Regions from separate parts of the Streptomyces sp. NPDC001732 genome, predicted to be linked through region 1. Evidence: riboswitches for the same ligand, from Rfam matches in the RefSeq annotation. Region 1 holds a riboswitch; the other holds the start of a gene.
What was found. Region 1 has a riboswitch for glycine ahead of gcvP (aminomethyl-transferring glycine dehydrogenase). Riboswitches for the same ligand answer to the same signal wherever they lie in the genome.
Positions count from the first base shown of each region.

Region 2: another riboswitch for glycine. It lies ahead of gcvT (glycine cleavage system aminomethyltransferase GcvT); the one in region 1 lies ahead of gcvP (aminomethyl-transferring glycine dehydrogenase).

Region 1 is NZ_JBSFFY010000057.1:7,538-14,598, forward strand. Features, by position in the region: gene ACWCXX_RS32665 (bifunctional nuclease family protein) at 1-302, shown strand, start outside; gene ACWCXX_RS32670 (MerR family transcriptional regulator) at 471-1,088, shown strand; gene ACWCXX_RS32675 (DNA polymerase IV) at 1,146-2,624, shown strand; gene ACWCXX_RS32680 (PRC-barrel domain-containing protein) at 2,549-2,929, opposite strand; glycine riboswitch at 3,031-3,127, shown strand; glycine riboswitch at 3,128-3,260, shown strand; gene gcvP (aminomethyl-transferring glycine dehydrogenase) at 3,322-6,207, shown strand; gene ACWCXX_RS32690 (DUF5999 family protein) at 6,298-6,504, opposite strand; gene ACWCXX_RS32695 (hypothetical protein) at 6,818-7,061, opposite strand, start outside.
Region 2 is NZ_JBSFFY010000024.1:102,161-109,221, forward strand. Features, by position in the region: gene ACWCXX_RS22985 (ABC transporter permease) at 1-914, opposite strand, end outside; gene ACWCXX_RS22990 (enhanced serine sensitivity protein SseB C-terminal domain-containing protein) at 1,534-2,313, opposite strand; gene ACWCXX_RS22995 (enhanced serine sensitivity protein SseB) at 2,497-3,267, opposite strand; gene ACWCXX_RS23000 (AAA family ATPase) at 3,456-4,139, opposite strand; glycine riboswitch at 4,300-4,397, shown strand; gene gcvT (glycine cleavage system aminomethyltransferase GcvT) at 4,539-5,654, shown strand; gene gcvH (glycine cleavage system protein GcvH) at 5,747-6,124, shown strand; gene glyA (serine hydroxymethyltransferase) at 6,146-7,061, shown strand, end outside.

The DNA.
Region 1 (7,061 bases):
ATGATCTCTTCAAGGACGTGCTCGAGGCCGTCGGCCAGGAGCTCACCGAGGTCCGCATCACGGACCTGCGGGAAGGGGTCTTCTACGCGGAGCTGGTGTTCGCCAGTGGTGTCGAGGTGAGCGCGCGGCCGTCCGACGCCATAGCGCTCGCGCTGCGTACCGGAACGCCGATCTACGGCAGTGACGGCGTGCTCGACGACGCGGGCATCGCCATCCCGGACGAGCAGGAGGACGAGGTGGAGAAGTTCCGCGAGTTCCTCGATCAGATCTCTCCGGAGGATTTCGGTACCAACAGCCAGTGACCGTTCCGCGGGGGCGCCCTCAGCGCATTCGGCAAGCCTTTCCCGCTCGCGAGGCACGGGAAACCACCCTCGGGGTGATTATCACTCGGCGTGCCGAGTGTGGCGATCGTTGACGCACCCCGAGTGACTGCCTACCTTCGAGATGGCAGGTCAAGGACGGAGGTCGGCGTGAGAAGCAGCGGCGACGGTACGGCAGCCGGTGGGCCGTATCTGCAGCAGGGGAGTACAGCCGACCACACCATCGTGCAGCCGGTTCAATCGGCTGTGGTGGCAGGGGGCGGCGTGGCATCGGCCGACGGCATCGGGTACCGCGGGCCCACGGCCTGCGCGGCAGCGGGCATCACCTACCGGCAGCTCGACTACTGGGCGCGCACGGGGCTGGTGGAACCGAGTGTGCGCCCGGCGTACGGCTCCGGCACACAGCGGCTCTACAGCTTCCGGGACGTCGTCCTGCTGAAGATCGTGAAGCGTTTCCTGGACACGGGCGTCGCCCTGCAGAACATCCGCACCACGGTGCAGCACCTGCGGGCCCGCGGATTCCAGGACCTGGAGCGGATGACCCTGATGAGCGACGGGGCCACGGTCTACGAATGCTCCTCGCCCGACGAGGTCGTCGACCTCCTCCGGGGCGGCCAGGGCGTCTTCGGCATCGCGGTGGGCGTGGTCTGGCAGGACGTCGACGTCGCCCTGTCACAGCTGCACGGCGAGCGGGTGGACACCGGTGAGACGCTGATCGGCAACAACCCCACAGACGAGCTCGCACGGCGGCGCAACCGCGCCGGCTGACCCCGCCGAGGCCCCGGCCCCGCCGATTGTCAGTGCCGTGGTGCAGCATCGGTTGATGTGAGAACCGCTCCCACCATCCTGCATCTGGACATGGATGCCTTCTACGCCTCCGTGGAGCAGGCGGCGAAGCCGAGCCTGCGCGGCAAACCGGTCGTGGTGGGCGGGCTGGGGCCCCGAGGGGTCGTGGCGACCGCCTCGTACGAGGCGCGGCGCTTCGGGGTGCACTCGGCGATGCCGACCGCGCAGGCGCGGCGGCTGGCCCCCAACGCGGCCTATCTGGTGCCCCGCTTCCAGCTGTACCGGACGGTCAGCAACCAGGTGATGGAGCTGCTCGCGCGGCTCTCCCCGCTGGTGGAGCCCCTCAGCCTGGACGAGGCGTTCGTCGACCTGGAGGCCGGCGGGACGGCCGACGACACGGCTTCGGCGCGGAAGATCGGTGAGCAGCTGCGCACCGCCATCAGAGCGGTCACCGGGCTCACCGGCTCGGTCGGGCTCGCCGGTTCCAAGATGCTGGCCAAGATCGCCTCGGAGGAGGCCAAGCCGGACGGGCTGCGGGTCATCGAGCCGGGTACGGAGCGGGAGCTGCTCGCGCCCATGCCGGTGCGGATCCTGCCCGGCGTCGGCCCCGCCACGGCGGACCATCTGCGCCGTGCCGGGATGACGACGGTGGACGACCTGGTCACGGCGGGGGAGGCCGAGCTGGTCCGGCTGCTGGGCAAGGCGCACGGCGGCTCGCTCCACCGCATGGCGTTCGGCCACGACGACCGGCCCGTGGTCGCGGAGCGCGACGCGAAATCGGTGTCGGTCGAGGACACCTTCGACGTCGACCTGCACGATCGGGTACGGGTCAGGACAGAGGTGGAGCGGCTGGCCGACCGGTGCGTCCAGCGGTTGCGGGGCGCCGGGCGGTCCGGGCGGACGGTGGTCCTCAAGGTGCGCCGGTACGACTTCTCGACTCTCACGCGGTCCGAGACGCTGCGCGGGCCCACGGACGACCCCACGGTGGTCCGTGAGGCCGCCGCACGGCTCCTGGAGGCCGTGGACACCACCGGGGGCGTCCGGCTGCTCGGAGTGGGCGTCACGGGGCTTGCCGACTACACGCAGGAGGACCTCTTCGCCCAGGCCGCCGGTGAACAGGCCACAGGCCGACGGGCCGCCGACGACGGGGCCGCGGCCGGGGAGGCGGCGACGGCGGAGGACGACCGGGGCGGACCGGCGGACGGCCCGCGGCACGAGCCCCCGGAAACCCCCGAGGACCCGGCCGCGCGGCACTGGCCCGCCGGACACGACGTGCGCCACGACACCTACGGCCACGGCTGGGTGCAGGGCAGTGGCATCGGCCGGGTGACGGTGCGGTTCGAGGAGCCCGATTCGGCGCCCGGCCGGGTGCGTACGTTCCGGATCGACGACATGGCGCTGCGGTCGGCCGATCCGCTCCCGCTGGTGCGCGAACCGGCGGACTACTCCTCCTGGCCCGCCAGCCTGCCGAAGTCCCTGTCGGGGCCGACCCCCTCGGGCGGTGAGTCCAGACCGTAGTGCCGGTAGAGCTGGAGTTCCTGATCCGGCGAGAGATGGCGGCCGACGCCGAAGTCGGGTGCGTCCTTGATCAGCGCACGGTCGAAGGGAACGCGGAGCGTGTCGTCCACGAATTCGCTGGGTTCCAGCGGGACGAAGGCGTCCCGGCTGAAGAGTCCGGTGCGTACGGCCGCCCATTCGGGTACCCCGGTCGCGTCGTCGAGGTACACCTCGTCCACGGTTCCGATCTTGGTGCCCTTGCGGTCGAATGCCTTGCGGCCGATCAGGCTGCGCGGATCGATGTCGGTCTGCACGATCCCTCCCATTGGTCGCGGCTACTCCACAAGCACTACAAAAGGGCAGATCCGGGGGGTCGGCCACTCGAGGGTTCGGCCACGAACCCCGCTGGTAGGCTGGTGGCGGCCGCTGACCCCGTGCGGGAGAGTCCTCCGGAACCGATCCGAAGGCGCCGAAGGAGCAAATCCTCCCCGGAATCTCTCAGGCCCCCGTACCGCACGGACGAGGTCACTCTGGAAAGCAGGGCGGGTTCCGTGCGGCCGGGTGCCGGAGCGGTTCCCTTCCTCACCGACGGTGAAAGTCGGCACGCCGCAAAGCATGCCGGTGAAGCTCTCAGGTTGAGATGACAGAGGGGGAGGCCGTCCGGGCACCCGCGCCGAGGTGCCCCTCGCAGGTCGTGACAGACCAGGAGGCCTCCACCATGACCCCCCGTCGCACCCCGCTCTCCCAGCTGGAGCAGGGCATTCCGTTCGAACAGCGGCACATCGGCCCCGATGCCGAGGCGCAGTCGAAGATGCTCGCCCAGGTCGGGTACGGCTCGCTGGACGAGCTCACCGCGGCCGCGGTGCCCGACGTCATCAAGAGCACCGAGGCACTCCGGCTCCCGGCCGCGCGCACCGAGGCCGAGGTCCTCGCCGAACTGCGTTCCCTCGCGGACCGCAACCAGGTGCTGACCCCGATGATCGGGCTCGGCTACTACGGCACCTTCACCCCGCCGGTGATCCTGCGCAACGTCATGGAGAACCCCGCCTGGTACACGGCCTACACGCCGTACCAGCCGGAGATCTCCCAGGGCCGCCTGGAGGCGCTCCTCAACTTCCAGACGATGGTCGCCGAGCTGACCGGGCTGCCCACCTCGGGCGCCTCCCTGCTCGACGAGGGCACCGCGGCCGCCGAGGCCATGGCGCTCTCCCGGCGCGTCGGCAAGGTGAAGGACGGCGTCTTCCTGGTCGACGCCGACGCCCTGCCGCAGACGATCGCGGTCATCGAGACCCGCGCCGAGCCGACCGGCGTCGAGGTCGTCGTCGCCGACCTGTCCGACGGCATCCCGGCGGAGATCGCCGAGCGCGGTGTCTTCGGCGTGCTGGTGCAGTACCCGGGTGCCTCCGGAACCGTCCGGGACGTCCGCCCCCTCATAGAGCGGGCCCACGAGCTCGGCGCGATCGTCACCGTCGCCGCCGACTTGCTGGCCCTGACCCTGCTCACCTCGCCGGGCGACCTGGGCGCGGACATCGCGGTCGGCACGACGCAGCGCTTCGGCGTGCCGATGGGCTTCGGCGGACCGCACGCCGGGTTCATGGCAGTGCGCGAGAAGTTCGCCCGCAGCCTGCCCGGCCGCCTCGTCGGCGTCTCCGTCGACGCGGACGGCAACAAGGCCTACCGGCTGGCCCTGCAGACCCGCGAGCAGCACATCCGCCGCGAGAAGGCCACCAGCAACATCTGCACCGCGCAGGTGCTGCTCGCCGTCATGGCCGGGATGTACGCCGTCTACCACGGCCCGGACGGGCTGCGCACGATCGCCCGGCGCACCCACCGCTACGCGACGATCCTGGCCGAGGGGCTGCGCGCCGCCGGTGTCGACGTCGTGACCGGCGCCCACTTCGACACCCTCACCGTGCGCGTCCCGGGCCGGGCCGCGGAGGTCGTCGAGAGCGCCCGCGAGCGAGGGGTCAACCTGCGGCTCGTCGACGCCGACCTGGTCTCCCTCGCCTGCGACGAGACCACCACCCGTACGCAGATCACCGCCGTCTGGGCCGCCTTCGGCGTCGACGGGGACATCGAGGCGCTGGACACCACCGTCGCCGACGCGCTGCCCGAGGGGCTGCTGCGCACCGACGAGATCCTCACCCACCCGGTCTTCCACCAGCACCGTTCCGAGACCGCGATGCTCCGCTACCTGCGCCGGCTCGCCGACCGGGACTATGCGCTGGACCGCGGCATGATCCCGCTCGGCTCCTGCACCATGAAGCTGAACGCGACCACCGAGATGGAGCCGATCACCTGGCCCGAGTTCGGCGCGCTGCACCCCTTCGCTCCGGCCGAGCAGGCGCAGGGCTTCCTCACCCTCATCCGTGAGCTGGAGGAGCGCCTCGCCGAGGTCACCGGCTACGACGCGGTCTCCATCCAGCCGAACGCGGGCTCGCAGGGCGAGTTCGCCGGTCTCCTGGCCGTACGGGCGTACCACCGGGCCAACGGCGACGAGCAGCGGACCGTCTGCCTCATCCCGTCCTCCGCGCACGGCACCAACGCCGCCAGCGCCGTGATGGCCGGCATGAAGGTCGTCGTGGTCAAGACCGCCGACGACGGCGAGGTCGACATCGAGGACCTCCGCGCCAAGATCGAGAAGCACCGCGAGGAACTCGCCGTGCTCATGATCACGTACCCGTCGACGCACGGTGTGTTCGAGGAGCACGTCGCCGACATCTGCGCCGAGGTGCACGACGCCGGCGGCCAGGTGTACGTCGACGGTGCCAACCTCAACGCCCTGGTCGGTCTCGCCAGGCCGGGACGGTTCGGCGGCGACGTCTCGCACCTCAACCTGCACAAGACCTTCTGCATCCCGCACGGCGGCGGCGGCCCCGGGGTCGGCCCGGTCGGTGTGCGCGCGCACCTCGCCCCGTACCTGCCGAACCACCCGCTCCAGCCCGCGGCGGGTCCCGAGACCGGCGTCGGGCCGATCTCGGCCGCCCCGTGGGGCTCGGCCGGCATCCTCCCCATCTCCTGGGCGTACGTCCGCCTGATGGGCGGGGAGGGCCTCAAGCGCGCGACGCAGGTCGCCGTGCTCGCCGCCAACTACATCGCCAAGCGGCTGGAGCCGCACTACCCGATCCTGTACAACGGCCCGGCCGGACTCGTCGCGCACGAGTGCATCGTGGACCTGCGGCCGATCTCCAAGGCCACCGGCGTCAGCGTCGACGACATCGCCAAGCGCCTGATCGACTACGGCTTCCACTCGCCGACCATGTCGTTCCCCGTCGCCGGGACGCTGATGATCGAGCCGACCGAGAGCGAGAACCTCGCGGAGCTCGACCGGTTCTGCGACACGATGATCGCCATTCGCGGCGAGGTCGAGAAGGTGGCTTCGGGCGAGTGGAGCGCGGACGACAACCCGCTGCGCAACGCCCCGCACACCGCGGCGATGCTGGGCGGGGAGTGGAAGCACGGCTACAGCCGGGAGACAGCGGTCTTCCCGGCCGGGGTCTCGGCCGCCGACAAGTACTGGCCGCCGGTGCGCCGGATCGACGGCGCCTTCGGTGACCGCAACCTCGTCTGCTCCTGCCCGCCGCTGGACGAGTACGACAGCTGAGCCGTGGGTGCGGGGGAGTGACGCGGACGCGCGTCGGGGCCGGTTCGGAGGTTTCTCCGGGCCGGCCCCCGTTGTTCGTACCGCCCGCGGTCAGGCGGCCTTCGCCACCCGGTCGGCCTCCAGCGGGCGGTGCGGAGCGATGATCTGCCCGTCCGGGAGCAGCTCACCGGTGTCCTCGAAGAGCAGGACACCGTTGCACAGCAGACTCCAGCCCTGTTCCGGGTGGTGAGCCGTCAGGCGGGCGGCTTCCCGGTCGGCTGAGTCGGCGGTCGGGCATGGTGGCTGATGCTGGCACATGGCTGGGTTCTTTCGCTGCGTGGTGGTGAGTGTCCTGCGACTGGCTGAGCTGTTCATGGCCGCCCCCGTCTCGATCGGTCCGCTCCCAGTGTTGCCCCACGGGCGTCTTTCCGCAGGGATTTCGCAGCAGCACTTCTTCTTACTCGGAGGACGCGTCACCCGGGAGGACGGTTCACTGCAACTGCACTGTCCCTTCGGGTGGTTCGGGGTGGCCTGAGCGGGCTAGTCCGGACGGGCGGGAGTGCGCCCCCTCCGCAGCACTGTGCCCCGCCGGCCGGGGCGGGGCACGAGGTGCTGAGGGGCGCGGCCGTCCTCAGGCGGGCGATCCGAGCAGGGGGCCGGGGCCGGGCCGGGTGATGCGCAGGGTCATCACCCGGAGCAGATCGGCGACCCGGTGCGGGCGGTGCGCCGCGATGCCCGGCGGGGCGGGGGCCAGCGGAACCAGGAGGTCCCCGGGGGCGAGAGCGCCGCCGGCGGCATCGGCCTCGGCGTCGCCGTGCAGCCACAGCGCCAGCATGTAGAGCTCCGGAATGGACAGCAGCCGCGGCTGGTAGTGC
Region 2 (7,061 bases), on a different contig from region 1:
AAGACCATGAACATCGGGTCGTGCTCGTACGTCTCCAGGGCATCCCGCAGCATTCCGCCCCAGGAGGCGGTGGGCGGCCGGACACCGGCACCGAGGAAGCTGAGCGCCGCTTCGGTGAGGATGTTGGTGGGAATCATGAGCGTCGCGTAGACGGTGATCGGCGCCACCAGGTTGGGCAGCAGTTCGCGGAAGAGGATGTGCACCCGCCCCCCGCCGAGGCTGCGCGCCGCTTCGACGTACTCGCGTTCGCGCAGCGAGAGCGTCTGGCCCCGGACGATGCGTCCCACGTACGGCCAGCCGAAGAAGCCGATGACGGCGACGAGGACGGCGATGCGCACGCCGCTGCCGGTCAGCCCGAGCAGGTCGTCGGGGAGGACCGAGACCAGGGAGATGATGAAGAGGAGCTGCGGGAAGGACAGCAGCACGTCCATGACCCGGCTGATCGCCGCGTCCACCCAGCCGCCGAAGTAACCGGCGATGATCCCGAAGAGCGTGCCGAGGGCGACGGCGACCAGGGCCGCCAGGAACGCCACGAGCAGCGAGATCCGGGCGCCGTAGACGATCCGGCTGAAGACGTCGCGCCCCTTGTTGGGCTCGACGCCGAACAGGAAGTCGCCGCTCACCCCGCCGAGACTGCCCATCGGGAGGTTGGTCAGCGGGTCGAGCTTCTCCTGGTGGAACTCGTTCGGCGGATGTCCGAGCAGGCTCACGATCAGCGGCGCGAAGACCGCCACCACGACCAGGAGGAGCACGGTGATTCCGCCCGCCAGCGCGACCTTGTCCTGCTTCAGGCGGTTCCAGGCGATCTGCTTGAGGGACCGTCCCTCGACCTTCTTCGCCCCGGAGTCGACTGCGGGACCGTCGGCCGCGATCGGATCCGCTTCCGTGGTCGGCTCGTGCAGTGGTGCCGTCATCGTGGCAAGGACCCCTCTCAACCGGCGGTGGCCGGGCCGAACCTGGCCGCTGTGGCGGCGCGATCAGTCAGTCGTACGCAGAGGCGGCAAGACGCCCTTGCTGCGGGAGTCTTCATTGCCGTCACTACAGGTAGCCAGACCGACAGGCGAATGGATGCCTAACCGTGATGCGGTCTGGGGTGTTCCGTTATCCGGACGGATGTGAACGCCCGCCGAACACGGGCCAGTTGAACCAGAACGGGGCATGCGGGCGAATTGGCGCAGCTATCGTCACCAGCCATGTCCAGACATGACCAGCGGGTCAAATACCGGACATGCAGGGCGATATGGCACGGGAAGTCACGAACTCGCCCGCACATCCCGGTGATTGAGTACACATGGTTACATCACGGGAATATCGGGCGCATGGGGAGGGGTGCGGCGACTGCCTGTCGAACCGGAAAACACGGACCGGGTCAGGGCGGCGAGCTGGCCGGGCAGGACCACGGGCGGGCCGGGTCGGGAACCACGGGTGGAAGCCAGGGCCGGGTCAGGGACCCAGGGCCGGGGCCGGGCCAAGGACCGCGGTCAGGGACCAGGGCCGCGGGCGCGCGGGGTCACGGGCTCGCGGCGGGCGGGGTCAGTAGGCGCGCTGGGGCGGGTAGCCGTAGCCCGCGGCGGGGGCGGCCGGAGCGTGGGCCTCGCGGTCGTAGAACGGCCGGGCGTTGGCGCGCAGCCACATCGCGACCGGGTCGTACTCGTCGGACATCGCGACGGTGGAGACGGGCAGGCCGTCCGGGACCGCGGCGATCGACTGCTGCATCATCGCGCGCACCGCGTCGACCGAGGGGCGGCTGGTGTCGTAGAGGTCGAGGCCGATGGCGAGGTACGGGACGCCGAGCGCGGGCTGCACCCAGGCGCGGCGCAGCGAGCGGATCGCGGAGGTGTGGTGGGCGTTCTGCGCGAGCTGGGCGTAGAACTGCGGGATCTCGATGGCCGGCTCGGTGAGCCGGAGCGGGCCCGCGGGCATCCGGTCGAGGCCGGTGGCGATGCGGCGCAGGTCCAGCCAGGGGATGCCGACACCGCCGCCCGGGGAGTGCGGGTTGAGCCAGATGCCCCAGCGGTCCGGGAAGAGGGCGCGGGCGATGTCGAGGCCGGTGACCACCTCGTGGGCGCGGTTCCAGCCACTGACCGAGAGCTCCTGCGCGGAGGTCACACAGGGGGCGTAGCCGAGGCCGTCGACCTCCATGTTCCCGTACTGCGCGTCGGGCGAGCCCGGTGCACCGTGCCACAGGAGCATCCAGACCCGGTCGTTCGCGAGGGCCTGCAGCAGCGCCTCGTACGCGTCGTAGCGACCGGGCGTCACTTGGCGCAGCATGTGCTCGACCTGCCCAGCCGCCGCGGTGCCTGACGCACTCACCTGGTCCCGCCCCTCTTCGACTCCACTGTGTCGGCCCACCGAGCCCCGGGCACACGGGCATGGCACGGTGCCGGGGCACCAGCCATGAAACCAGCTTATGCGCCGGTCCTGACACCGGCTTGACACCACGGACCGGAGCCGGACGGTCCGGTCCGGGGCCGCCGGCCCGTGCCGCGACGGGCGCTACCGGTCCGTCCGCTGGTAGAACGGCCGGATCTTCTCCCGCATCCAGTCGCCCACCGGATCCTGTGCCACGTCGAGCAGGACGAGATTGACCGGCCAGGGTACCTCGACCCGGCCGAGGGCACGGCCGAGGGCGTCCATCGGGGCGTTGCGGCCCGCGCCGTCCCAGGTGGAGAACTCGACGCCGATGAACAGGACGGGGTCCTCGCCCTCGATGCTGGCCAGGGCCCGGCGCGCGGTGAGCACGACGCCGCTCTCCTCGAACTCGCCGGCCGCCGCGGCGAGGAAGTCGACGGGCTCCTCCTGCCAGTCCGGCTCGTACAGCCGGACCCTGCCGCCGCTGGCCGGGCCGTCCAGCGGGGTGCGTCCGGCCCGGCAGAGCTCTGCCACGGCGGGCGGCGGCAGCGGCATCCCGACCGCACCGCCCGGGTTCACGGCGATGCCGAGCTGCGGGGGCAGTCCGCGGGCGAAGTCGCGGGCGGGCGCGACGGTGAAGGACATGTGGGCGCCGGCGCAGGCGAGGAACTGCTGCTCGGAGCTGAACACGGGGACGTACGGAGCGCCGTCGATCTCCACCGTCGGCAGGTCGAGGGCCGGGGAGTCGGGTCCGCCGCCGTTGGGCAGGGGCACCCAGACCTGGTTGCGACCGAGCACCTCGACGAGCCGTCCGCCCGCCTCCGGGCTGCCCACCGAGGCCATCAGCACCTCTTCGAGCTCGTTGGCCGGCCATCCGCCCTGCGGATGGGACTGGACCTGCGCCGGAATGTCCACTGCTTCCCCTTCTTGCCCGAGCCTTCCGGCAGAAGGTTAACGCCCGCCGCCGCGACCGCCCCGCCCTCTCGAACGCCCGGCCGACCGGCCGTCCGGCCCGACGGCGCCCGCCCCCGCCTCCTCGGCTCTCCCGGCCGCCCCGCCCCCGCCCTCTCGGCTCCCCCGGCCTCTCCGGCTCCCTCGCCCGCTCAGCTCCCGGGCTCCATGAACCCGATCCGGTCCAGCCTTCCCGCCGCCTCCCGGTCCAGCAGCACCGCCGAGGCGCAGCCGGGCGGCAGCAGGCCGGCCTCGGCGGCCCGCAGCAGCCGGCCCACGGCTCTGCGGTGCCGGGCGAACGCGTAGCCGGACACCCCGCGTCCGCGCTCCCGCTGGCCCTCCTTCGCCGTCTGCGGCGTGACGTCGAGCAGCACGAGGTGCAGGCCGCGGCCCCGGCGCCGGGCGTCCCGGGCCAGCCAGCCGCGCACCCACGACTGGGTCCCGCAGTCGTGGACGACGACGGACTCCCCCGAGCGCAGCACCCGTCGCAGTCCCCAGTAGTGGGCGGCGCGGACGAGCGGACGGTAGAGGGCGTACGGGAATAAGCGGGGCACCCTCCGCGCCCAGCGGTCGCGGGTGTCCTGCGAGTCGATCGTGTGCGCCGCCGTCACCGCCCGCCGGATGAGCGTCGACTTGCCGCTGCCCGGCAGCCCGGAGACCACCACCACGTCGCCCGGCGCGAAGTCCAGGGCACGCGGGCCGCGCCCCGCCCGCTCCCGCAGGTCCCGCACGACGGGCGCGCACGGGCCGAGCACCTCCCTGGCCGGGGCCCCCGGCTGTGCGGGCATCGCTCCGTGCGCGAGGCCCGCGGTCGTCGCGTATCGCCGCAACGTCATCACCCTCCCCCTGTACGGGTCACCCCACGTATGCCCCTGAAGTGTAAAGAAAAGGTAATGCGGCACAACTGTCCCCGCCGTCGAATCCTGTGAGGGGACCGACGCCCCACTCCGGCCCGATGCGTGCGATGATGACCCGGCCAACTGCATAAAGGCCGTTTGAATCCGCGCGGGAGAGTTCCGGCCACCGCGTGTGCCGGGCGCCGAAGGAGCAAGTTCCTCCCTTGAATCTCTCAGGCCCCGTACCGCGCGGGTGAGGCAGATCTGAAAAGCGGGCCGTTCTGCGGCTCCACCCAAGGTGCAAGCCGACCCCTTTCAGGGGCTCCCGGCGAACCTCTCAGGTTCCGATGACAGATGGGGAGGGATCGTCCTCGTCGTCATGCCCCGGGAGTCACATCCATGAGCACCGCCCCCCGTCTCACCGCCCTCGACGCCCTGCACCGCTCGCTGGGTGCGACCATGACCGATTTCGCGGGCTGGGACATGCCCCTGCGCTACGGCAGCGAACGCGACGAGCACAACGCGGTCCGCACCCGGGCCGGTCTCTTCGACCTGTCGCACATGGGCGAGATCACCGTCACCGGCCCCGGGGCCGCGGCCTTCCTGAACTTCGCGCTGGTCGGCAACATCGGCACCGTCGCCACGGGCCGCGCCCGCTACACGATGATCTGCGCCGAGGACGGCGGCATCCTGGACGACCTGATCGTCTACCGGCTCGGCGAGACCGAGTACCTGGTGGTCGCCAACGCCGGCAACGCCCAGATCGTGCTGGACGCGCTGACCGAGCGGGCCGAGGGCTTCGACGCCCAGGTGCGCGACGACCGCGACGCGTACGCGCTGCTCGCCGTCCAGGGTCCGGAGTCCCCCGCCATCCTGGCCTCCGTCACCGATGCCGACCTGGACAACCTGAAGTACTACGCCGGTCTGCCCGGCACCGTCGCCGGTGTCCCCGCACTGATCGCCCGTACCGGCTACACCGGCGAGGACGGCTTCGAACTGTTCGTCGCCCCCGAGCACGCCGAGCAGCTGTGGCGGGCGCTGACCGAGGCCGGCGCCTCGCACGGCCTGGTCCCGTGCGGGCTGTCCTGCCGCGACACGCTGCGCCTGGAGGCCGGCATGCCGCTGTACGGGCACGAGCTGACCACGGCGCTGACCCCGTTCGACGCCGGTCTCGGCCGGGTCGTGAAGTTCGAGAAGGAGGGCGACTTCGTCGGCCGCAAGGCCCTCGAGGCCGCCGCCGAGCGCGCCGAGACCGCCCCGCCGCGCAAGCTGGTCGGGCTGATCGCCGAGGGCCGCCGGGTGCCGCGCGCGGGCTATCCCGTCGTCGCCGACGGCCAGGTGGTCGGCGAGGTCACCTCGGGCGCCCCGTCGCCCACCCTCGGCAAGCCGATCGCCATCGCGTACGTGGACGCCGCGCACGCCACTCCCGGCACCACTGGCGTCGGAGTGGACATCCGGGGCGCCCACGAGCCGTACGAGGTCGTGGCGCTGCCGTTCTACAAGCGCCAGAAGTGACGCCCGCACCTCCCGAAAAGTGACGCATTCGCGTCTCACGCCTTAAGACCACCGTTCATCAGCACTCCCCCGCGTACAGGAGAATTCAGGTCATGAGCAACCCCCAGCAGCTGCGTTACAGCAAGGAGCACGAGTGGCTGTCGGCCGTCGAGGACGGTGTGGCCACGATCGGCATCACCGAGTTCGCCGCCAACGCGCTCGGCGACGTCGTCTACGCCCAGCTCCCCGCGGTCGGTGACACGGTGACCGCGGGCGAGACCTGCGGCGAGCTGGAGTCGACCAAGTCGGTCAGCGACCTGTACTCGCCGGTGACCGGTGAGGTCACCGAGGCGAACCAGGACGTCGTGGACGACCCGTCGCTGGTGAACTCCGCCCCCTTCGAGGGCGGCTGGCTGTTCAAGGTGCGCGTCGCGGCGGAGCCGGAGGACCTGCTCTCCGCCGACGAGTACACCGAGTTCTCCGGCAACTAAGAGACCCCAAGGGACCATCTGATGTCGCTTCTCAACTCCTCCCTCCACGAGCTGGACCCGGACGTCGCCGCCGCCGTCGACGCCGAGCTCCACCGACAGCAGTCCACCCTCGAGATGATCGCCTCGGAGAACTTCGCTCCGGTCGCGGTCATGGAGGCCCAGGGCTCCGTCCTCACCAACAAGTACGCCGAGGGCTACCCCGGCCGCCGCTACTACGGCGGCTGCGAGCACGTCGACGTCGTCGAGCAGATCGCCATCGACCGGATCAAGGCGCTGTTCGGCGCGGAGGCGGCGAACGTCCAGCCGCACTCCGGTGCGCAGGCCAACGCCGCCGCGATGTTCGCGCTGCTGAAGCCGGGCGACACGATCATGGGCCTGAACCTGGCCCACGGTGGTCACCTGACCCACGGCATGAAGATCAACTTCTCCGGCAAGCTCTACAACGTGGTCCCGTACCACGTCGACGAGACCGGCGTCGTGGACATGGCCGAGGTCGAGCGGCTGGCCAAGGAGTCCAAGCCGAAGCTGATCGTCGCCGGCTGGTCCGCGTACCCCCGTCAGCTGGACTTCGCCGCGTTCCGCCGGATCGCGGACGAGGTCGGCGCGTACCTGATGGTCGACATGGCGCACTTCGCCGGCCTGGTGGCCGCGGGGCTGCACCCCAACCCGGTGCCGCACGCCCACGTCGTCACCACCACCACGCACAAGACCCTCGGCGGTCCGCGCGGTGGCGTCATCCTGTCCACGCAGGAGCTCGCCAAGAAGATCAACTCCGCGGTCTTCCCCGGCCAGCAGGGCGGCCCGCTGGAGCACGTGATCGCCGCCAAGGCGGTCTCCTTCAAGGTCGCGGCGTCCGAGGAGTTCAAGGAGCGCCAGCAGCGCACCCTGGAGGGCGCCCGCATCCTCGCCGAGCGTCTGGTGCAGCCGGACGTCACCG